One region of the Paenibacillus lacisediminis genome, then DNA from elsewhere that is predicted to be linked to it. Evidence: riboswitches for the same ligand, from Rfam matches in the RefSeq annotation. Region 1 holds a riboswitch; each other region holds the start of a gene.
What was found. Region 1 has a riboswitch for thiamine pyrophosphate ahead of ACLD72_RS04005 (ECF transporter S component). Riboswitches for the same ligand answer to the same signal wherever they lie in the genome.
Positions count from the first base shown of each region.

Region 2: linked by a shared signal. The riboswitch ahead of tenA (thiaminase II) and the one ahead of ACLD72_RS04005 (ECF transporter S component) in region 1 are both predicted to bind thiamine pyrophosphate.
Region 3: linked by a shared signal. The riboswitch ahead of ACLD72_RS12420 (thiamine phosphate synthase) and the one ahead of ACLD72_RS04005 (ECF transporter S component) in region 1 are both predicted to bind thiamine pyrophosphate.
Region 4: linked by a shared signal. The riboswitch ahead of ACLD72_RS16545 (ABC transporter substrate-binding protein) and the one ahead of ACLD72_RS04005 (ECF transporter S component) in region 1 are both predicted to bind thiamine pyrophosphate.

Region 1 covers NZ_JBKIAX020000002.1:140,677-146,220, forward strand. Annotated here, with positions in the region: gene ACLD72_RS03995 (energy-coupling factor transporter transmembrane component T family protein) at 1-420, opposite strand, end outside; gene ACLD72_RS04000 (ABC transporter ATP-binding protein) at 417-2,084, opposite strand; gene ACLD72_RS04005 (ECF transporter S component) at 2,087-2,692, opposite strand; TPP riboswitch at 2,792-2,903, opposite strand; gene ACLD72_RS04010 (hypothetical protein) at 3,202-3,423, opposite strand; partial or broken gene ACLD72_RS04015 (IS4 family transposase) at 3,576-3,764, opposite strand; gene ACLD72_RS04020 (transposase) at 4,362-5,264, shown strand.
Region 2 covers NZ_JBKIAX020000017.1:3,970-9,513, reverse strand. Annotated here, with positions in the region: gene ACLD72_RS25220 (helix-turn-helix domain-containing protein) at 1-48, opposite strand, end outside; gene ACLD72_RS25215 (alpha-mannosidase) at 190-3,435, shown strand; TPP riboswitch at 3,524-3,627, shown strand; gene tenA (thiaminase II) at 3,788-4,495, shown strand; gene thiM (hydroxyethylthiazole kinase) at 4,515-5,366, shown strand; gene thiD (bifunctional hydroxymethylpyrimidine kinase/phosphomethylpyrimidine kinase) at 5,363-5,544, shown strand, end outside.
Region 3 covers NZ_JBKIAX020000005.1:282,617-288,160, reverse strand. Annotated here, with positions in the region: gene ACLD72_RS12435 (PTS sugar transporter subunit IIB) at 1-197, shown strand, start outside; gene ACLD72_RS12430 (PTS sugar transporter subunit IIC) at 276-1,580, shown strand; gene ACLD72_RS12425 (apiosidase-like domain-containing protein) at 1,670-2,950, shown strand; TPP riboswitch at 3,025-3,125, shown strand; gene ACLD72_RS12420 (thiamine phosphate synthase) at 3,456-4,091, shown strand; gene thiS (sulfur carrier protein ThiS) at 4,104-4,310, shown strand; gene ACLD72_RS12410 (thiazole synthase) at 4,316-5,086, shown strand; gene thiH (2-iminoacetate synthase ThiH) at 5,097-5,544, shown strand, end outside.
Region 4 covers NZ_JBKIAX020000008.1:1,752-7,295, forward strand. Annotated here, with positions in the region: gene ACLD72_RS16535 (ABC transporter permease) at 1-630, opposite strand, end outside; gene ACLD72_RS16540 (MTH1187 family thiamine-binding protein) at 627-920, opposite strand; gene ACLD72_RS16545 (ABC transporter substrate-binding protein) at 958-1,992, opposite strand; TPP riboswitch at 2,156-2,266, opposite strand; gene ACLD72_RS16550 (cold-shock protein) at 2,597-2,809, shown strand; gene ACLD72_RS16555 (sensor domain-containing diguanylate cyclase) at 3,000-4,439, shown strand; gene ACLD72_RS16560 (CcdC family protein) at 4,436-4,939, opposite strand; gene ACLD72_RS16565 (RrF2 family transcriptional regulator) at 5,072-5,544, shown strand, end outside.

The sequences.
Region 1 (5,544 bases):
CTGCTGCATCAGCGAGTAAAACAGGGCGACGGACGAGGTGGTCAGCACGAAGAGCAAACCTTCCGCCGCAAAAGTCACCGCCTTGAGCCCGATATGGACGCCGCGGTAAAAGCTCTCCTCCGAAATGCGGATGAGGCCCCAGGCCCACCATTCGTGCTCGCCTTTGCCGAACAAAATCATCGTCGAGGAAGACGAGACGAAGGTGAGCAGAAAGGGCAGGACAAGCAGCGCGATTTTCCACGGCTCGTATCCGCTCAGCAGAAACAAGAGCAGCGTAAACAATACGGCTTGATAAAACATGAAATCAGGGCGGTGCGTAAACAAAGTCACCAAAAACAACAGTACAAAAAGCGCCAATTTGCAGGCCGGGTTGGCCCGGTGCAGCCAGCCTCTCGTTTTTGGGGTCAACAACGGCTTCATCGCAGGGTCACCGCCTTTGGGGCGGAAGCGGATGCGGCTCTGCCGGAGACGGATGAAGCGAGCGAGCCGGCCGTTTCGGACAGGCCCGCTCCCCCCGGCTCCGCCGTAATCCCGGCCATTGCCGCCCCGCGTTCCGTGCAGGAGCGGGAGACCAGCCGCCCTTCCCGCACTTCCCAGCGCTGGGTCGCGACCGTGGCTGCGATCCACTCCTCATGCGTGACCATTACGATCGCGGTCCCGCTCCGCCGCAGTTCTTCGCATAACGAAAGGATCGCAAACGCGTTTGCGGCATCCTGGCCGAAAGTCGGTTCGTCGAGCAGCAGCAGCGGCTGCTCACGCACGGCCGCGCTGGCCACGCTGAGCCGCCGTTTTTGCCCCAGTGACAGCTGGTAGGGATGCCGCCCCTCATAACCTTCCAGGCCGAATTGCCGTAAAATCCGCACCGTACGCTCGTGAATCCCTTCTGCGGAAAGCCCATCTTCCCTGAGGGAAAAGGCCACTTCCTCGTCCACCCGGTCGGCTACAAATTGAAATTCCGGGTTTTGAAAGACGAAGCCGATTTCCCGTGCCGTACGCTCCATCTGGCGCCGGCGTACGCGGCGACGAACCTTGCCCCCCTGCATCGGAACGCCCTGCAGAACATATTCGCCCTCCGTCTTCAGCAGTCCCATCAGGCTGAGCAACAGCGAGCTTTTTCCTGCACCGTTTGGACCGGTGACGGCGATGAAATCGCCGGGCATCACCGTGGCATCCCCAACTTCAATAACCGGCTTGCCCATTCTTAGCCCGCGGAATCCTTTGAGTTCGACAAGCGGGGCGAAGCCGGTGGAGGCGCCAGCAGACGGCGCGGACAGCCCGGCGGAAGAAGCGCCGGTTTCCCCGCCCCTGGACGGAGCCGGCTCCAGCAGCCGCCGCCCCTCCGGCGCGGCTAAAAACTCCGTCCAAACGCCGGGATACCAGATGCCAAACTCCTTCAGCTCCCGGCGAAACTCGGCAAAAATCGCCTGCGGCGGCCCCTGACCTAGCAGACGGCCGTCCGGTCCGAACAAAGCGACCCGGTCGACGAGTCCAAGCGCCAGAATTTCTTCAATCCGGTGTTCGACGATAATTAGCGTGCGATCCTTGGCAATGCGGCTGACGGACTGCCAAATTTGCTCGCGCCCTTCCGGATCAAGCAGCGCGGAAGGCTCGTCGAGCAGCAAAACCTCCGGATCGCCGAGCAGCACCGAAGCCAAAGCGAGCCGCTGCTTCATCCCTTGGGACAAGGCATGGATCGGCATGTGCAGCTCGGGCAAACGCAGCCCGACGTCCTGCAGCACCGCTTCCATCCGGGCTTCCATTTCCGGCCGGGGAACCCCCAGGTTTTCCAGCGTAAAAGCCAACTCCTCATCCACGTAAGGCATGCAAAACTGGGTGTCCGGGTCCTGGAACAAGAACCCCCAGGAGTGGGGCAGACGTTGCGAAGCGTAGCGCATCGGAACCTCCACGAGCTGCGGGATGATCCCCGACAGCACCTGTAGAAGCGTGGATTTCCCGCTCCCGCTGGGGCCGAGCAAGAGCACTTTTTCCCCGCGAAAGGCCCGAAAGCTCAAATCCTTGAACACAAACCGCGTCTCCCCCGGAAATTTAAGCCTTAGATCGCAAACTTCAACGGCTGTTTCCATAGTTAATCATCCAATGCCGCGTAATCTTTAGGATCAACGGGGCGCAGCAAGGTGGTGACGCCTGTCGCTTCTACGGCCTTGGCCAGCCCGTAAGCAAAGTAGCCGGCAATCAGCGCAGAGCTGACGGCCCGCATCGCATATTTGGCGATCAGCAGCCAGGTTTCATAGTCCTGTACATATCCGTAATAAATGTCCGGAATGATGGAACCGACCGCGGCCCCGATTCCGGCCAAGGCGGCGACGGAACCGGAAAATTTGCGATACCGGAAAGCCGCGAATACGAGTTCCGCTCCCAAGCCTTGCAACACGCTGTACAGTACGAGCTGAACGCCCCATTCACTGCCGAACAGGATTTCCACATGGGCCGCGGCCACTTCCGCGATCAGTGCCACGCCCGGCTTGCGGATCAGCAAAAATACAAGCGTTGGGGCCAGAAACCACATCCCGTATACGATTTCGTCGGCCTGCGCAAACAGCGGCGAGAGTAAGTTATACACCGAACTCCAGAAATGATAAACTACGCCAAGCACGACCGACACGAGCACCGTCACCAGCAGATCGCTCAGCTTCAGCCCGCGGCCGCCTTGTTTTGTTGCTGCCTCTTGCATGTTTTTCTCCCCTTTTCAAAAAATATTTTTTTCGCAAACGACAAAAAACCGCCAGAATAAGCTCAGGCGGCAGTCAGGTCACGGGGATGGACACAAAAAAATCCCGGACATTCGATTCTCTACGCTGGCATTATCCAGATCAGATTAACGGTCCGCAGCGGAGTATGCTGCCATCTCAGCCTGATTCACTCAAGCCCCCGTATCGTATGCGATTGTCTTTAACATACACCAACTGCTTACAGGCATCAAGAACAAATTTTAAACATTCACTTTTCAAAACGGACAAAAAGCCGCCTTCATATTGATTCCGTCCCTGTTCTTTGTCAAAATAAGCGGAATAGGCACATTAAGAGTAGGAGGTTGCTTTCTTGGCGGCAACATGGATGAAATGGAGCCTGCGGTTGGCGGAACGGTTCATTTTTTTATGCGACATCAGGCTGCGTACACCCCTTGTCCGGAGTTTCAGTTTCCAATATCCAATCTCATACTCCAGCTCCCACTTTTGCCGCCTAATTGAGACGTCTGATAATCTGCCGAATTTTCTCGATCCCGATAAAAACAACGGCAGCGACGATCACAAATAATATCATATCGAACATGGTTTTAAAAATGACCGCGGGGACGGATGTATTATTGAACGGGTACCGAAAAAAAGCGAGCTGCCTATAGGTTAAATCGCTAACGATATGGGCCAGCAAAAATTGCAGGGCAAACTTCCAAAGCGATTTCATATGATCATTTCATTCCTTTTATGCTTAAGGGTATGGTCTCTCTATTTCTTTTATCAGCATACCTGACTATCCTTACATCCCCCTGTCGCCAACCTTAAATTAATCTTAAGAACTCAACTTTCGCAGCAAAAAATCGGCAGGTAAGCCTTGATTTAGCTGGGTAAAGCAGCAATCCATTCCATTGCCGGAGTTGACGCTGAATCAGAGGCGGACAGTGTCTTCCCGGCTTTTTGGGCTACTTCGTTGATCAAGTCGAGCAACTGCTGTAAGGTAGCCAGCCAATCGAGTGTGCCGACTTCGCCGCACAGCAAATAAAACAAGCCGCCGAAGGAGCGTGCATTGTACTTTGCCGACGCTTTCACGCCAGCAAGATATGGCTGGGGCTAAAGTAGTGCGAAGTGGAGGGGCAAAAAGGTGTAGCCGTTCGATCAGTCCATCGTGAGCATAGGAGGTCCCTTGTAAAACGTGCCGGTGGCATGATCTCTAAATCGCACAAGCAACTCGACCGCTTTGCTGCGATTCCGCTCAAACATGGAAGCACGGAAGAGCCAACGATGAAGAGGGCGCCACGATCCGCCGAGGTCAGCACCATCTACCTTTTGCACCGCATCCGTTTCGAGCAGTGTCACAAATCGACGCCAGGTGAGGGGCTGTCTAAAGGGTTCGTGTCTTGGAGTCTTGGTGTCTTGGAGTCTTGGTACCTTGGTGCCTTGGTGTCCCTGCCTGCAGCCTTTGCACGATTATCCCTTTCGTTCAGAGAGCAGGGAGTAGGGGGTGGGGCTAGATCAAGGGTTCCTAAAAAAGAGAGAAGAAAAAGAGATGAGGAAAAAATGAGGCGGTTCAGGTGAGATTTTCGACTTGATAAAGGAACGTATGTTCGGTATAATGAAGTAAATCGAACGTGAGTTCGTAAATTCTTGATTCGGGGGCGAGCGACCATGGAGGCCAATGCGGGAACGGAACTTCAACCATTCAGCAGCCGTTATAACAGCGAGCAGGCCTGCATGGAGGCGCTGATCGCGATGAAGTGGCCGAACGGCTTCGTCTGCCCGCGCTGCGCTCACACCCGGTGCAGTCGTCTGACCTCCCGGCATATCCCCTTGTTCGAGTGCGGAAAGTGCAAGCATCAAACGTCTGCTTTGGTCGGTACGATTTTTGAAGGAACACATTTGCCCCTGCTCAAGTGGTTCGAGGCCCTGGATTTGTTCCTGCTTGAGGGCGGCATCTCGGCGCTGCGGCTAAGCCAGGTGATCCGGGTCACCTACAAAACCGCCTGGTTGATGCTGCACAAAATACGCCATGCCGTCGGAGAGTTCGATGCCCGGGAACTGCTCTACGGAGACGTGAAGGTGAACAGCGATTTGTATGGGCGTAACCCGTCCCGGTGTCAGTTTTCGCATCCGTATGCCTCGGCGGTCATAGCGGGATGCACGGTGACGGAGTCGGGCGAGCCGGAGCAGGTCAAAATCCGCCTGGTGCCTCATAAGAGAGGAGACGGGAAAAGGGCAAACCGTCACGAACTCGCTGCGTTCATCAACGGGCATGTGGATGTCCGTACATCGGTAGTACAGTCGTTCCCTCTAGCCTTTCGTCTGTATGCGCCCTTGCGGAAAGTGGTGAGAGAAGCGTGGGAAACGCTGAAGAGTACATATATAGCCTTGGGACTAAAGCATCTGCAGGCGTACCTAAACGAGTATACCGGACGCCGCTGGCTGCACCTGCCCGGAGCGGAAGAAACAATGCGGCAGAAGTTACTGCGCATGTGTGTGGCGATTCCGGCGATCCCTTACCGCCGGCTGATCGCACGCCAACCGAATCAGCCCCTTGCGGATGCGGCCTGATCGAGACGCTGGAACGGCGAGGGGAGTTTGATGCAGATCAACTTAATGGGTAGGGGTTAGCTTAATACGGATCAACTTGATTGGTGTGAATTAGCATGAACAGTGCGGGCGTTGCTGCAGATGGAAGGGTTCAGGCTACAGCAAAATCACGGTCTTTTCGTTTCCATTGCGTCTTGTCCTTGATCTCCTGTCCTAATCTCTTGTCTTGATCTCTTGTCTTGATCTCTTGTCCGGTCTGTTTCACCTCCCCTAAACCTGATTCCTTCTCCTAAGCCCGTCT
Region 2 (5,544 bases), on a different contig from region 1:
TCCATTTAGTACGGAGGACAGCTCCTGCCGCCATTTTTTCACATCCATCGGTTTGGCTCCTTTTGTCCTTTTGTCCCAATCATATCATAATAGGACAAAAATTGATGAGGATTAGTAATTTACTTCATACGCCCCGGAACGCAAAATGAGGGGGAAGCCGATACTTGCTCCAAGGGAGGAACACAGTTCATGTTTTGGACGGAAGAAAAATTAAACGCGCGGATTCGCGAGGTTGAAGCTTATCGTTACCGCGATGCGATGCCGATCGCCGAATTCCGCGCGCTGGTCGACGAGGAAGGGCCAATCGGAGCCAGACCGCCAAAGGGCGGGGAATGGAGTGCGATGCCGGCTGGTGAACGCTGGGAAGGCCGCGATCTTTACTTATGGCTGGAAGCTGAGGCGGAAATTCCGCAGGCTTGGAAAGGCCGCCGGGTTGTCGGCGTGTTTGATTTCGGTAAGACGGGCGGTGGGAACAACTCCGGTTTCGAGTCTTTGCTGTATGTCAACGGAGAGCCGTTTCAAGGGGTGGACTCCAACCATCAGGAGGTGTTTTTTCCCGAAGAAGCCGCCGGTACTTCCGTGTTGCTGCAATTTCGGCTTTGGTCAGGTCTGGAGGGCGGAGGTAAACCGCAGGTCCAGGAGCACCGGCTGAAACGGGCGGAAATCGCCTGGCTCGATGGAACGGTCGACCGTCTGTATTATACGGCCCGGGCCGTGATGCAGACCGTGGAAGTGCTACATAAACACGCTCCCGAGCGGACCGACCTGCTGACGGCGCTGGATCGGGCGTTTTTGCGGGTCGATTGGTCGCAGCCGGGCTCCGAGGCGTTTTATGACTCGTTGGCGGCCGCGGAAGAGCAGCTGTCGCAGGCGATTTCGGCGCTGCCCAAATCGTCGCCGGTTACGGTCCGCTGCATCGGGCATACGCACATCGACGTGGCTTGGCTATGGCGCCTCAAGCATACCCGGGAAAAAGCGGCCCGCTCCTTCAGCACTGTGCTGCGGTTGATGGAAATGTTCCCGGAGTACGTTTTTTTGCAAACGCAGCCCCAACTGTATGAGTACTTGAAGCAGGATTATCCGGAGCTTTACGAGCAAATCAAGGAACGGATCAAGGAAGGCCGCTGGGAGGCGGCCGGGGGGATGTGGCTGGAAGCCGACTGCAATTTGACGAGCGGCGAATCGCTGGTGCGGCAGCTGCTGTACGGCACCCGTTTTCTGCGTGAAGAGTTTGGTTCGGAGTGCACATATTTGTGGTTGCCCGACGTTTTCGGCTACAGCTGGGCATTGCCGCAAATCCTGCGCAAGTCGGGTTTCGATACGTTCATGACGACCAAAATCAGTTGGAACCAATACAACCGGATGCCGCACGACACGTTTAAATGGCGCGGGATCGACGGCAGCGAAGTGCTGACCCATTTCATCACCACCCCGCAGGACGGCAGCTTCTGGTGGTATACCTACAACGGCAACATCGAAGCGTCCAGTGTGCAGGGCATCTGGGAAACGTACCGGGACAAGGAAATCAACAAGGAGCTGCTGTTGTCTTACGGCTACGGGGACGGGGGCGGCGGCGTCAACCGGGAGCATCTGGAGCTGCGGCGCCGTCTCGAAGCGATGCCGGGGCTGCCGAACGTCGTCACCGGGAGGGCGGACGAATATTTCGCCAAACTGCATGAGACGGTGGAAGCGGCGGACCGTTATGTCCATACATGGGACGGCGAGCTGTATCTCGAGTACCACCGGGGAACTTATACGAGTCAGGCTTATAACAAAAAAATGAACCGCAAGCTCGAATTGCTCTCTCGTGACGCCGAATGGCTGCTTAGCCTGGAGGCGCTGCTGGCTGGCGGAGGCTGGGCCTCCTACCCGAAAGCGAAGCTCGACGAAAGCTGGAAAACGATTTTGCGCAATCAGTTCCACGACATCATTCCAGGCTCGTCGATTCCCGAAGTGTACCGCGATTCCAAACTGGAGTACGAGCAAGCCGCTGCGCTGCTGCAGGAATGCCGCAGTCAGGCGATCCGCGGGTTGACCCGAAGCGCCCTGATTGGCGATACAGCAATCGGTACCGCCTCGATAGGCGATGCCGTGACCGGCGATGCTGTGAACGGTGATCCGGAAGGCGAAGTGACCTATACCGTTTGGAATCCGTCCTCCTGGACGTATAGCGGCCTCGTTGCCGTCCATGGCGCTGGTCCCGGAGGACGTTGGAGCGATCACGACGGCCGCGAGCTTGACGCCGAATTTGACGGAAGCATCGTTTGGGTGAAGGTGGAAAACGTCCCGCCGTTGGGATTTAAGACGATAAGCCGCAGCTTGAATGGGGAGGAGGCGATGTCCGATTCGCAAGGAGCGTCAGCGGGAAGCGGTGACGCTGCTGAGGCGCCGTTTAGAGTTTTGCCGAACGGCATCGAGACTCCGCTGTATCGGATCGTCTGGAACGCGCGCGGCCAATTGACTTCGGTTTACGACCGGGCCGCCGGCCGCGAGGTGCTCGCTCCCGGAGAACGCGGCAACGTTCTCCAGGTGTTTGAAGATAAGCCGAAAATGTTCGAGGCTTGGGATATCGATATTTTTTATCAGGAGAAGATGAGCGAGGTTTCGGAGCTTAAGGAGTGCCGGGTTACGGCCGGCAAGCTGCGGGCAGAGGTCGCTTTCACCTGGATGTATATGAGCTCCACGATCAGCCAGCAGATGATTCTAAATGCCGATGATCGGCGGATCGAGTTCCGCACGCAGGTAGATTGGCAGGAACGCCAGCAGCTTTTAAAGGTCGCTTTTCCGGTGGATGTACGGGCAACGGAGGCCAACTACGACATCCAGTTCGGCAACGTCAAACGCCCGACGCATTGGAACACCTCCTGGGATCTGGCGCGGTTTGAGACGGTTGGGCACCAGTGGGCCGACCTGTCGGAGCACGGTTACGGCGTCAGCCTGCTCAACGATTGCAAATACGGTCATGACATCAAAAACAACGTGATCAGGCTGTCGCTGCTGAAATCGGCGACCTATCCCGATCCAGAGGCCGACCGTGGAGAGCATACGTTTACTTATGCCCTGTATCCGCACGAGGGGCATTGGTCCGAGGGCGAGACCGTGCAGGCCGCCGCGCTGCTGAATCAGCCGGTGTATGCCACACGCGGCCAGGCAGCGGCACCCGCTTTCTCCTTGCTGCGGGCTGTGCGCGTCAGCGGCAGCGGCGAAGTGGCAATCGACGCGGTCAAAAAAGCGGAGGACGACGACGCCTTGATCGTCCGCTTCCACGAATATAAAGGCGGCCGGGGTTCGGTTCGCCTGGAGAGCGATCTCACGTTTGTCTCCTGGCAAGAAACCGACCTGATGGAACGGCCGGCCGGGGAGGCCAAGCAAGGTACTGCCGAGCTGCAGATTTCGCCGTATGAGATTAAAACGGTTCGGCTCGCGCTCCGCTGAGGCCGCGGGGAAATTCCGGCGCGCATGGCAACGCGGAATTGACACTCCAGGAAGATCCAGGTAAAGTAGTGATAGTGAATCGAATAGGAAATTCCACTAGGGGCGCCGTATTCGGCTGAGACAAGAGCGTATCTTGGACCCTTTGAACCTGATCTAGTTCGTACTAGCGTAGGAAAGTGGAGCCGGTACTGCGCCGTCTGCAAGTGATCAAGTTGTGATGTGACTAGCCCTCGCGCGTTCAAGCCGCTCCCTCTACGGGGCGGCTTTTTTGCCGCTTCGTAAAGTTCTGCCGCTCGTCGTCCCATGGATGCTCCTGTATCGTAGTTCACATTTTACCCGGAGGTGAAGGACGATGAGTTTTGCGCAAACGCTGCGCGAGCAGGCGGACGAGGTTTTTGAAGCGATTTATCAGCATCCTTTCGTGCGGGGAATCGCCGACGGCAATCTGCAAAAAGAGCAATTGATTCATTACGTCAAACAGGATTACGAGTACTTGAACGCGTACATGCGGATCTACGGAATCGCCATATCGAAATGCGAAAGCCGCGATGATATCGCCCTGTTCAACGAACAGATCTCCTTTATTCTGAACAGCGAAATCCATCCGCACCACAATTTTTGCGCCGTTGCCGGGGTGCGTTTTGAGGAGCTGCAGGGCTTTCCCTTGGCGCCGTCCGCACATCATTACATCCGCCACATGCTGACTGTGGCGCATGAAGGCAGCCTGGGTGAAATATTGGCCGTGCTGCTGCCCTGCCCCTGGACGTATCTGGAAATCGGCCGCAAGCTGTTGGACGAAGTCCGCCCGGCCCCGGACCATCCTTTTTACGATTGGATGCAATTTTACGGTGGCCGGGTGACGAATGTGACGCAGAGGTTCCAGGACGCCCTCGACCAATGGGCGGAAACCGCGGCGGAAGCGGAGCGCCGGAGAATGGCGGATCATTTCATGCAAAGCTGCCAGTTGGAGTACCTGTTCTGGGACATGGCTTATAAGCTGGAGGAATGGCCGGTTCGGACGGGGCGGCGGAATGATGAACCAGTGCCGCGGGTGCATTAACGAAAGGGGCTGAACTTTAATGAGCATCTTGGAAAAAGATTTGTCCGCTCTGCTTACGAAAGTGCAAAACACGAAGCCGCTTGTGCACAACATGACAAACGTCGTCGTGACCAATTTTACGGCTAACGGCTTGTACGCACTGGGAGCTTCCCCGGTGATGGCTTACGCGCCGGAGGAAGTGGCCGATATGGCCCGGATCGCCGGGGCTCTCGTGCTGAACCTGGGGACGCTGTCCAGCGCCCAGGTCGAGGCGATGATCGTCGCCGGTTTGTCGGCGAACGCCCATGGGGTGCCAGTGCTGCTGGATCCGGTCGGGGCGGGCGCGACGCGTTTCCGGACGGAATCGGCGCTGCACATAATGCGCGAGGTCAAGGTGTCGCTGCTGCGGGGGAATGCGGCGGAAATCGCCCACCTGCTCGGGGAAAGCCGCGACATCAAGGGCGTGGATGCCGGGGAGAGCAGCGGCGAAGATCAGGCGGAGCTGGCCGTGCGGGCGGCGCGGAAGCTGAACACCGTCGTCGCCGTCACCGGGCGCGAGGATGTGATCACCGACGGGCAGCTGTGCCGGATCGTCAGCGGCGGGGATGCGCTGCTGACGCAGGTGACCGGCACGGGTTGCCTGCTGACGTCGGTGCTGGGCGCCTTTGCCGCGGTGGAACGCGACGACGTGCTGCTGGCCGGCACCGCCGGGCTGGCGTTTTACGGCGCCGCCGCGTCCCGCGCCGCGGAGCGCACCGCGTCCGCCGGACCCGGCAGCTTCCAGATCGCCTTCCTCGACGAGTTGGCCAAGCTGCACCCGCACTCGCTGAAGGGCCACGCGGCGGTCAGCGAGCGGGAAGTCTCCGCCGCCGGCGGGTGGTGGCTCGGATGAGCGGCGCGGTCCGGAAGGCGCTGACGATCGCCGGGTCGGACAGCGGCGGCGGGGCCGGCATCCAGGCCGACCTCAAAACGTTCCAGGAGCTTGGCGTGTTTGGCATGTCGGCGATCACCGCCGTCACCGTCCAAAACACGCTGGGCGTCCGGAACGTATACCCGCTGCCGCCGGAGGC
Region 3 (5,544 bases), on a different contig from region 1:
GAGCTACTTCCGAAAGTTCTTTTAAAGAGTACGCGGACAAAACGGACGTGCTATTGATCGGACCGCAGGTCGGTTACCTGGAAGGCGATTTCAAAGCAAAGTATGAACCTCAAGGCATCAAAGTGAGCGTTATTAATACGATGGATTACGGGATGATGAACGGAGAAAAAGTGCTTGCCGACGCATTGGCCCTTTAAGATTTCAGCGCTTAATCCTAATAAATGGAAGCGTTCTCTAGCATCTCATTATGAAGCCTGGAGCAGGAGTTGAAAATAATGAACAATCAACCAAAGTTCTCGCACAAACTGCAAAGAGCGGCCGGGAAAATTCAGCAAAACCGTTATATGAGCGCCATTTCCAACGGGCTGATGTCCACCCTTCCATTCTTGATCATCGGCGCCTTCGCCACGCTTTTCTCCGCGCTGGCATGGGAGCCTTATCAAAACTTCATCGCACCGGTGAAAGGCATAATCGGCCTGGCCTCGACGATGACGACCGGAATTATCGCAGTGTACGCGGTATTCTTCATCGCTTACAGGCTGGCACAAGCTTTCGACAAGGATCCGCTGCTTCCCGCGGCTACCGCCTTGCTTTCGTTTTTAATCGTCACCCCCGTTCAGACTTTTGATACGGTACGGGCGTTGCCGATGCAATGGCTGGGGGCGCAGGGTTTATTCGTCGCCATGATCGTCGGCCTGCTCGCCTCGCGCCTGTACATCTGGATTGTCGACCGCAACTGGACGATCAAAATGCCTGACAGTGTTCCGCCAACCGTGGTTAAAACCTTTTCCGGACTGATTCCCGCCATTCTGGTGGCTCTGTTGTTCGTCATTGTGGCCGGCGTATTCATGCAAACTTCCTTCGGCACGGTCCATGACTTTATCTACACGTATCTGCAGTTGCCGCTGGAAGGACTTGGCGGATCGCTGGGGGCTTTGATCGCCGCGGTGCTGATTATGCAGGCGCTATGGATGTTCGGCATCCACGGAGCCATCGTTACTCTGGCGATCGTAAAACCGATTTGGATGAGCCTGGATTTGGCCAACCTGGAGGCGTTTCAAGCCGGAGCTCCGCTGCCGAACGTTATCGGCGTGGCTTTCTGGTCCATCTTCTGCAATTACGCACCGATGCTTGGTTTTACCCTGCTGCTGGTGTTTATGGCCAAAAGCAAGCAGCTGCGCACCATCGGCAAGCTGGGCCTTCCGGGAACCTTTTTCTCGATTCACGAACCGCTGATCTTCGGCATCCCGGTCGTATTGAATCCCATACTGGCCATTCCGTTTGTCGCAGCTCCCCTTGTGTGCGCAGTGCTCGGATACGTGGCCACCACCATCGGCCTGCTGCCGGCGCCAATTGGAATTTATCCGCCATTTGGGACACCGATTGTTGCGCTTGGTTTTATTGAAGGCAGCTGGAAATTGGCCGCGGCGCAGCTGGTGCTGATTCCGATTTGTATGCTGATCTACTATCCGTTCTTCCGGGCGCTGGACAAACAGCTCCTGAACAAGGAACGCGAAGCTGAGGAAAAGAATAAGCAAGAGGGGTCCGATGTGGCTACAGTAAGTCCGGTTTCCCTATAATAGTATGTAAAGAGAGACACCACGAAAAACGGCGGGAATTTTTAACCATCCGCCGTTTTTCGCCATTACGATAGCTGGAGTGAGAACCGATGATCAAACTGGGAATATCCGCAAACAAACGTTATTTCGTGCATGAGGGCGCGCCTTTTTTCTATTTGGCCGATACTGTCTGGAGCGCCTTTACCAATATTACCCTGGAGGAATGGGCTTACTATCTGGATTACCGCAAACAGCAGGGTTTTAATGTGCTGCAGATGAATTTGCTTAGGCAATGGGATGCCAGCGGCAGTGAGCTAAAGTTTGAACCTTTCGCCAGCGATGCGGGCGGCGGTTACAACTTTTTTGAATTCAACGAGTCCTATTTCGACAGAGCGGAAACGATGGTGCAAATGGCTGTAGATCGAGGCTTTGTCCCCGCGCTTGTCCTGTTATGGTGCAATTATATCCCGGATACCTGGGCTTCCAAGCTTCGTGAAGAGAAGAAGATGCCGCTGGAAGCGGTGGAGCCCTACGTCCGTTATGCAGCCAACCGGTTTTCCAAATATCATCCGATTTATGTGGTCAGCGGGGATACCGATTTTCCTTCCGAACGCGCTAAGCAATATTACTTAACCGCGCTGCGTGCCGTGAAACAGCATAGTCCGCAGTGTTTGACCACCCTGCATATCCAAGGCAGGCTGGCGATGTTGCCCGATGAATTTTCCGCCAATCCCGATCTCGATTTCTATATGTACCAGTCCGGCCATAATTCGCAATTTCAAGCTACGGCATATACGCTAGCGCTGGAGTTCTACAATAAGCCTAATACCCGGCCTACGATCAATTCCGAACCGTGTTATGAGCAGATGGGCTATAGCCGCCGGGTTTATGGCCGCTTTACCCGGGCCGATGTGCGCAAAGCCGCCTGGCAAAGCCTGCTTTCCGGGGCCGGAGCGGGAGTGACCTACGGGGCGCATGGGATTTGGAGCTGGCATCGGAAAGGCCAGCGCTTCGGCGTGACCGGCGAAGGCTTCGACAGCCCTTACGATTGGCGGTCCGCGCTCCAATTTGAAGGAGCCTGGGATTACGGTTTTGCCAAACGGCTGTTTGAGCTATACGAACTGACCGATTTACGCCCCTGGAACATTGTGCTGAAAAACACGGAGGAAATTCGCGCGGCCGCCACCGCCGACTTCACCAAGGTAGCCGTTTATGTGCCGGTCAACACCGTGCTGAAGTTGGATGCCGACCTTAGCGAATACGAATTTACGCTTATTGACCTGGAGCATCGGCGGTTCGCGCTCCCTCAAGTTACCGTTCGGGAGAACATCACGATCATTGAAATGCACGATTTCGAGGCTGATGTTTTATTGATCGGCAGCAAAAAATGATTTTGTTCACCATGAATGATTGTTATTTTGTGGATAATCATGTATATTGTAAAATGTAAATAAATCGCATATGGAATCGACACTAGGGGTGCCGCAAGGCTGAGACGAATGCAAATTCGGACCCTTTGAACCTGAACTGGTTAATACCTGCGTAGGGAAGTGGAGAGTTAAGAATGGATTGATGCCTGTCATGGCTTATTTCCCGTTATTGTTCTTAGCCGCCCTCCTGAAGGAGGGCGGTTTTTTGGCATTTATTTTAGCTCAAAACCAATAACGGTAAAAAATGTCGCTATTTTGCTGATATCCGTTCATTTGGGAGAAATAGAGGAAATTTATAGCGCTATTTTCCCCCGTCGCATGGAAATGCCCACGTTCTTGACCATTTACAGGAAAATAAGTACATAAAATGTCGCTAATGGAGATGAACAGGCTAGGGCTCAGGAAATAAGTACATAAAGTACCTTTATTTTTAGCATTGATATATGGAACTAGGAGTGATATCCGCATGATGAATCGTTCCCCATCCTATGCTGCGCCTGAACTTCATCTTATATCGGCCGAAGGAATCCGTGTCCATGAACTGCTGAGGGTGGCGATGGCTGTTCTTCCTTATGTCGATTACATTCATTTGCGCGATAAGCAGCTTTCGGCCAAAAAGCAGTTTGAGATGGTAAAGCTGATGCGCCAAGCGGGAGTACCGCTGGAAAAAATCGTCATCAACGACCGGCTGGATGTTGCGCTGGCCGCCGGTGCGGCAAATATTCAACTGGCTGGCCACAGTCTTCCGGCAGCTTCCGTACGCCCCCTTGCCCAAGGAATGCGAATGGGATGTTCCGTTCATTCCGCCGAGGAAGCGGCTGCGGCCGCGAGTGAAGGAGCGGATTACTGTCTTTTGGGCCATATCTATGATTCGTCCAGCAAACCCGGCCTTCCCGGGCGCGGGCTTAACATCCTGGCGGAGGTCTGCGCTCGCTGCCCTGTTCCGGTCATTGCCATTGGAGGAATACGGCCGGATAACGCGGCGGATATCATTCGCAACGGTGCGCAAGGTATTGCCGTTCTGTCCGGCCTCTACTCTTCCGCAGATCCGGCGGCGCAAGCCAAATCCTATCGCGACGCCATTCATGCCGCGTGGCCCTGAGAGGAGGTGAAAATGTTGCAGGTTCATTTAAATGGCAGGGACACCCTGCTGAAAGAAAATTGCGTTACGGTGGACGATTTATTGGCTGACAGCCCATGGAATAAGGAAAGAATTTTGGTGGAGCTGAATGGAACGGTTGTCCGAAAAGAGGCGTACACCAGTACCCGGCTGACCGAGGGCGATCACATTGAACTTGTACATTTTGTAGGGGGAGGCTGATAAGCATGGAAGATGTATTTCACATTGGCGGCAAGGTGTTGTCCAGCCGATTATTTATCGGCACCGGCAAATATAACCGGAACACGCTGATTCCCGAAGTGATCGCAAGGTCGGGAGCGGAAGTTATTACCGTAGCGTTAAGGCGGGTTAACCCGGACTGGGAGGAGGAAAATCTCCTTCACCATATCCCGCCGCATATGACGCTTTTGCCAAACACTTCCGGGGCCCGTAACGCCGAAGAGGCCATCCGGATCGCACGGCTTGCCCGGGCGGCGGACATGGGCCATTGGATCAAATTAGAGGTGATTAATGATCAGAGATACCTGCTTCCCGACAATATGGAAACGATCAGAGCCACGGAAGTGCTGGCCGCCGAGGGATTCGCGGTGTTCCCTTATATGAACCCGGATCTGACGGCTTCCTTCCGGTTAAGGGACGCGGGCGCTGTCGCGGTCATGCCGCTTGGGTCCCCGATCGGCAGCAACCGGGGCTTGCGCACCAAAGAGCTGATCGGCATGATGATCGAAGAAGCGGGGCTGCCTGTCATCGTGGACGCCGGAATCGGCCGGCCTTCGGAAGCGGCGGAAGCGATGGAAATGGGAGCCGCCGCCGTCTTACTGAACACGGCTATCGCCACCGCACGCGATCCGCTTGGCATGGCGGAAGCGTTCCGCGGTGCGGTAGCGGCGGGCAGACAGGCCTATTTGGCGGGATTGGGCCCGGTGCAGCAAGAAGCTGTCGCCTCCTCCCCATTAACCGGATTCCTGGACGAATAGGAGCGGACGAATGAGTTTTTATAACAGGCTATTGTCGTTGGAACAGTTTCCCTTTCAGGAGCGCTGGCCGCAATATTCCGCTGCGGATATTAGGCGGGTGCTGGCAAAACGGAAAATAAATGAAGAAGATTTGCTCGTTTTGCTGTCCCCGGCGGCCGGGAAGCACCTGGAGGAAATAGCGCAGATGGCCCGGCAAGTGACCCGGAGCCAGTTCGGTCATACCATACAGTTGTTTACCCCGATGTATGTGTCCGATTTTTGCGTGAATCACTGCGAATATTGCAGCTTTAGTTCTATCTACGATTTTCCGCGCAGAAAATTGGATATGCAAGAAGTCGAGCGGGAAGCGGCCGCGATCGCCTCTGCCGGCATCCGCCATATTTTGCTGTTGACGGGCGAATCGCGCAAAGACTCTCCGGTCGGATATATTAAGGATTGCGTCAAGGTTTTGCGCGGGT
Region 4 (5,544 bases), on a different contig from region 1:
CAGCATATAGTAGCCGATCCCCTTGTCCGCGCCGATCCATTCGGCGATGACGGCTCCCATCACGCTGTAGGTCGCGGCGATTTTTACGCCGGAAAGGATGGCGGGAAGGGCATAGGGGACTTCCAGTTTGCGAAAAATCTGGCCTTTGGATGCCCCGATCATCCGCATATAGTTCAGCATCACCCGGTCCGTCCGGTTCAGTCCGTCCATGGCGGCAACGGCTACGGGGAAAAAACAGACCAGCGTAATGACGATGATTTTGGGCAGCATGCCGAAGCCAAACCAGATCATAAGCAGCGGGGCCAGCGCGATGCTGGGCACGTTTTGGCTCAAGATGATCAGCGGATAAAGCGATGCTTTCAGAAACGGTACATAATGCAGCACAAAAGCAACCAGCAGACCAACCAGCGTGCCGATGGCGAATCCGGCCAGCATCAGGCGCAGCGTGGCGAAGGTGTGCTCCTTTAGACCGGCTGATTCGGCAGCCGCTTCGCGGCCGATGTCAAGCGGGCTGGGCAAAATCCATTGATCAATATTGAACCAGACCGTGGCCCCTTGCCAAATGAGCAAAAACAGGATGACCGCCGTAAGCGGCGGCCATACGCTGTTCCACAGGCTGCGGAAATTCATGGACGGTATTTCTCGGTCAGCTTATCCATGCTGACGCCCTGCGGGTTGTAAGAAATTTTAATCTGCGAAATGATCCCCGTACTGCCGAACTCGATGACCGCTTCGTTCATCTTTTTGACGATGGCCAGCAGCTCGTCCAAATCGCCCTCCATCGTGGTCTCCAGCGGATTCACCTGATATTTGACCCCGGAGGCCTGAATGACCTCGATCGCGCGGTCGACATACGGAATAACGTCTTCGCCGTGGGGCGTTTTCGGAATGATCTGAATACTGAGCAGTGCATTTGGCATAAATTTAACATCCTTTCTCGGTTTTATTTCTCTTTATTTACTCGGCGGCAGGCAAAAATTCGTTTGTAAACGCGGCGTCGACTTCAAGCGGCTTCTCCAGCAGCCCGCGCTCGTGCATCCAGTCGGAGTAGTTCTGCCATACTTCCTTCTTCTGTTCGCCCCAGCGGGCCGCGTCATCCTGGTATTTCGGGCTAAGCCATTTCTGGCTGGCGACGACCAGGTCATGGTCGAGTTCAGGCACGGCCTTCAGCAAAATTTGCGCCGCTTCCTCGGGATGATCGATGGCGTAATTGTATCCTTTGGACACGGCGCGCATAAACGATTTGACCAGCTCGGGATCGTTTGCGATCGTCTTCTCGTTCGTCACGATCACGGGTGTGTAATAGTCGAGCTTATCCGAGTAGTCTTTGACGTACAGCATATCAAGCGGTTCACCCCGAAGCTCCGCTTCAATGCCGGTCCAGGCGTAAAAGATCCAGGCGAAGTCGATGTCGCGCTTCACGGCGGTGAAGTAGTCGGCATCCCCGATGTTGAGGAATTTGACTTTGCTGACGTCGGCGCCTTCCTGGTCCATGATGGATTTCATGACGGCTTCTTCTACCGGAGAGCCCCATCCGCCGTACGTTTTGCCTTCAAAATCTTTCGGCGATTTGATGTTTTTGCCGGCCGGAGCGGCGAAACCGGAGGTGTTGTGCTGAATGACGGCCGCGATCGATACGAGCGGAACGCCTTGCATCCGGCTTTGCGTGACGTTCTCCTGCACGCTGACGCCAAACGGCACCTCACCGGAAGCGACCATAGCTTCTGCGCCGCCGGCGCCCGGGAGCACGATATCCACGTTCAGGCCTTCCTCCTTAAAATACCCCAGTTCTTTGGCGACGTATAAGCCGGTGTGGTTCGTATTGGGGCTCCAATCGAGCACGAGCTTAACGCCGCGCGGCGCCTTGGCCCCTCCATTGTCCGCGGCGGCACCCGCGGCTGGATTGCCTTCGCTGCCGCCGCCAGCTTGGCCGCCGCAGCCGGCCAGAACCAGCAGGAGGCAGGATAGGACCGCCACGAGGGAAGCCCGCATGTTTTTCTTCACAGCAAATTCTCTCCCTTTTTATCGTTAAATTTCCGCAGTTTGTTCATTTATAACCTGGATACGTCCGAAAGCTTCCGGACGTCAGGTCCGGACAACAAAAAAACGTCCCGGTCGGGACGCTGATAGGCTGGCGGAATGAAATTCATTAACATGTTTCATCCATAACGCTCCCTACGCTGGCATTATCCAGATCAGGTTAAGGGTCAGTATCTTGATGGGATACAATCTCAGCCGGCCGATTCCAGCACCCCTGAACTATTCAACTGCGGATTTCACTAGTCATTATAATTTCCCGCGGCCCGTCTGTCCAGCTTGGCAAAGGGAATTGGCTTGAAATATCAGGAGATTTGCGTTTTATTTGGTAAACCGTTATAATTAAATCAGCTTATGATTTGAGAACGCAATATTCACACATTGGAAAGAGTGTCACTATATAAATGGAACTTTTTTCAATGTGTGAATTTTTTTAAGATAGGCATCACGCTCTTGGTGCGCCCATTTTGCGCCAGGAGCCGTTTTTATTCAGCTCATATAAGCGGCCTTGGCCGCATGCCGAATTGGTTGACCAACATCCATTTTGAGGAGGAAAAAGATGAGCTACCGTAAAAAACCGCTGGAGGAAATTCCCGAGGAGAACACGCCGGTCTGGTCTTGCATCAGTGAGGATTGCAATGGCTGGATGCGGGATAATTTTACGTTTGACTATACGCCGGTGTGTCCGTTATGCTCTTCTGAAATGGAGAAGGGGATGAAGATGCTGCCTCAACTGAAGAACCCCACATTCGATCCGAGAACGTCTTCTTAAGCGTAATCCGATAAATACCTTGCTTGCCCCAAACAGCCGCATTCGCCCCAAAGCGAATGCGGCTGTTTGCCGTTTTGCGGCAACCGGGAGAAAAAGATTGCATCTCTATTTAAAATCTAATATGTTGGAGGTACTACACGAAAAACAACCAGAAGGGGGGAATTGCCCGCCTATGCATGGAAATTACAAGGTGGCATCACAGGTTTTCGACATTCCCTCCGGAAGCAAGCAAAGAAAATTCGCGGTTTTTCTGGCCATTTTGATCGTGGCCGTATCGATAGCGGCGATTTCGCTCGGCATAAGAAATTCGCCCGGGTTGGAGCTTTTTTTTGCCGCTGCCATCGCTTGGCTTATATTCGGGGATCTGCTGACCGCTTTTATCGCCTACAGCCAATACCGGGCGTCCGGGATTCCGTCGCTGCTGGTATTATCCTGCACCTACCTGTTTACCGGAATCATTACCACCGCGCATATTATTACGTTTCCGGGGCTGTTTTCCGATGCCTGGTATTTCGGCGAACGCAGTCAGGCTGCGGGATGGTTGTGGGTGTTTTGGCACAGCGGATTTTCTTTGGGGATTTTGCTGTACGTTTTCACGCAATCGATATGGCCGAAGCCAATCGAGAAAAAAGAGCATATTTTCAATTGGGGCGTGGCGGGCATTTCGTTTACTTTGCTGCTTGCGCTTGGCTTTATTGAATTGTCGGTCCTTGGAGAGGGGACGCTGCCCGAAATTATAGGCCATGGCGATTACCGGCAGTTAAATTCGTCCGGGCTTGGCCCTGCCGTATGGCTGCTGAACCTGGCGGCACTGCTAGTGATGGCCTGGAAAAACAAAGGCCACACGGTGCTGCACTTGTGGCTGACGGTGGCGATCGTTGCGCTTATGATGGACGTGACGCTGACCTTGCTGGCCGGCACCCGGTTTTCGCTCGGCTGGTACATGGCCAAAATCAACTCGGTCATTGCGGCAATGGTCGTAATCTGCTCGGTGGTGAACGAGGTGAACCGGCTGTTTATCCGGCTTTCGGAACAGCACCGGCAATTGATTGAGTCCGGCTTCGAGCTGGAGAAAGCCAACGAGAAATTAACCCGGCTGACCCAGTTGGACGGATTGACCGAAATTCCGAACCGCCGCCGTTTTGATGAGATTTTGTCTCGGAAAATGGTCTCGCCGGGGGATAGATCGGCGCCCTTGTCGTTGCTTATCATCGATGTGGATTGCTTTAAAGCCTACAATGATCACTATGGGCATCAGGGTGGAGACGAGGTGCTGCGTTCCATCGCCCAAACGATCCACAAACGGGTGCAAGCGCTGGGCGGGTTTGCGGCGCGTTACGGCGGGGAGGAGTTTGTCGTGATCTTGACGGATTGCGGTGCCCGCGAAACCCGGAATATAGCGGAGAAGCTTCGCAGGGCGGTGTCCGGGTTGGCCATCCCCCATGAAGTTTCCGCGATTTCCGGGTGCGTCACGATCAGCATCGGGGGCTGCTGCATATCGCCGCTTGATCCGGTGAGCGGGCAGGAATTGATCGGCTGCGCCGACCGCTGCTTGTACAAAGCGAAGGAGGCGGGCCGCAACCGGTCTGTGGTTGAAGACTGGACGGACTCGCAGCCCGCGGAGCTTTAATTGGAATTGGAAGGGCTGTCAGGGCCTGCCGTCATGGCGCGGTATTGCTTCAGCATAAACAGCCGCCAGCGGATAATCATCCCGTAGGCCAGCAGAAAGAAAACGGCGCCGGTCTGAAGCACGGAGATATATTGCTCCACCGCTTCGTGAAGCAGCATGCGCACAGCGAGCAGGCCGATCAGAATAAAAATAAAGCTGCGCGAGCGCTGGGCATAGACCTGGCCGTCCACCTTCTCGAATTTCGTGGTCCGGATGAGCGGATAGGAGAACAGCAGCCAGCCGAGCGCAAAGGCGATGATCCCCCAAGTGACGGGAATATGCGTCTCGGGAACGACGAACATCATAAACCCGGTCGTCATGCCGAGCGGGGGAATGATGATTTTCTGGATCGTCACGGGCCGGCGGCTCGCCTTAAGGCGGATAAACAGCACGGCTACCGCCATGAACAAGGCGCCGAAAGTAAAGGCGATTTGCAGGTAAGAAGGGTTTATCGCATTCATGGGAGATCCCTTTCTATATAAAGAAGTGATTGGTGGACAAAACTAAATATTTGTTAATAGTATTTCGCGAGAACATTATAACATAATCGGCCACTCATGTTTCAAACCTGCCAACGCAGAGGGGGAAGAAAAATGAATAGCGAATTCACGGTTGCGGTCCATTGCCTGTTGTTTCTGGACAACAAAGAGGAGCAAATGGCCAACAGCGAGCAGATCGCCTGCAGCGTCGCAACCCATCCGGCCCGTGTGCGTAAAGTGCTTAGTGCGCTGCGGAAGCACGGTTTGGTGACAACGAAGGAGGGCGTCGGCGGAGGATACCAGCTCAATACGGAACTTGCACGGGTGACTTTGGGCGACTTGTACCGAATGTTTGCACGCGGTTCGCTGCATCCGGGCTGGTGCTCCGGCAGCGAGGAGTCCTCCTGTCAAGTAGCTTCCAATATGCACAACGTCATGGATCGGATCTTTACCGGCGGGGAGCAGCGGCTGGAGTCGTATTTCGATGATCTTTCCCTGGCGGAGGTCAAACGGATGCTGGATGAAGCCGACAGCCAGGCCGGAAGAGAGCATTGTACGGGTAAGTATAAGGATATGAAGGATCTGTT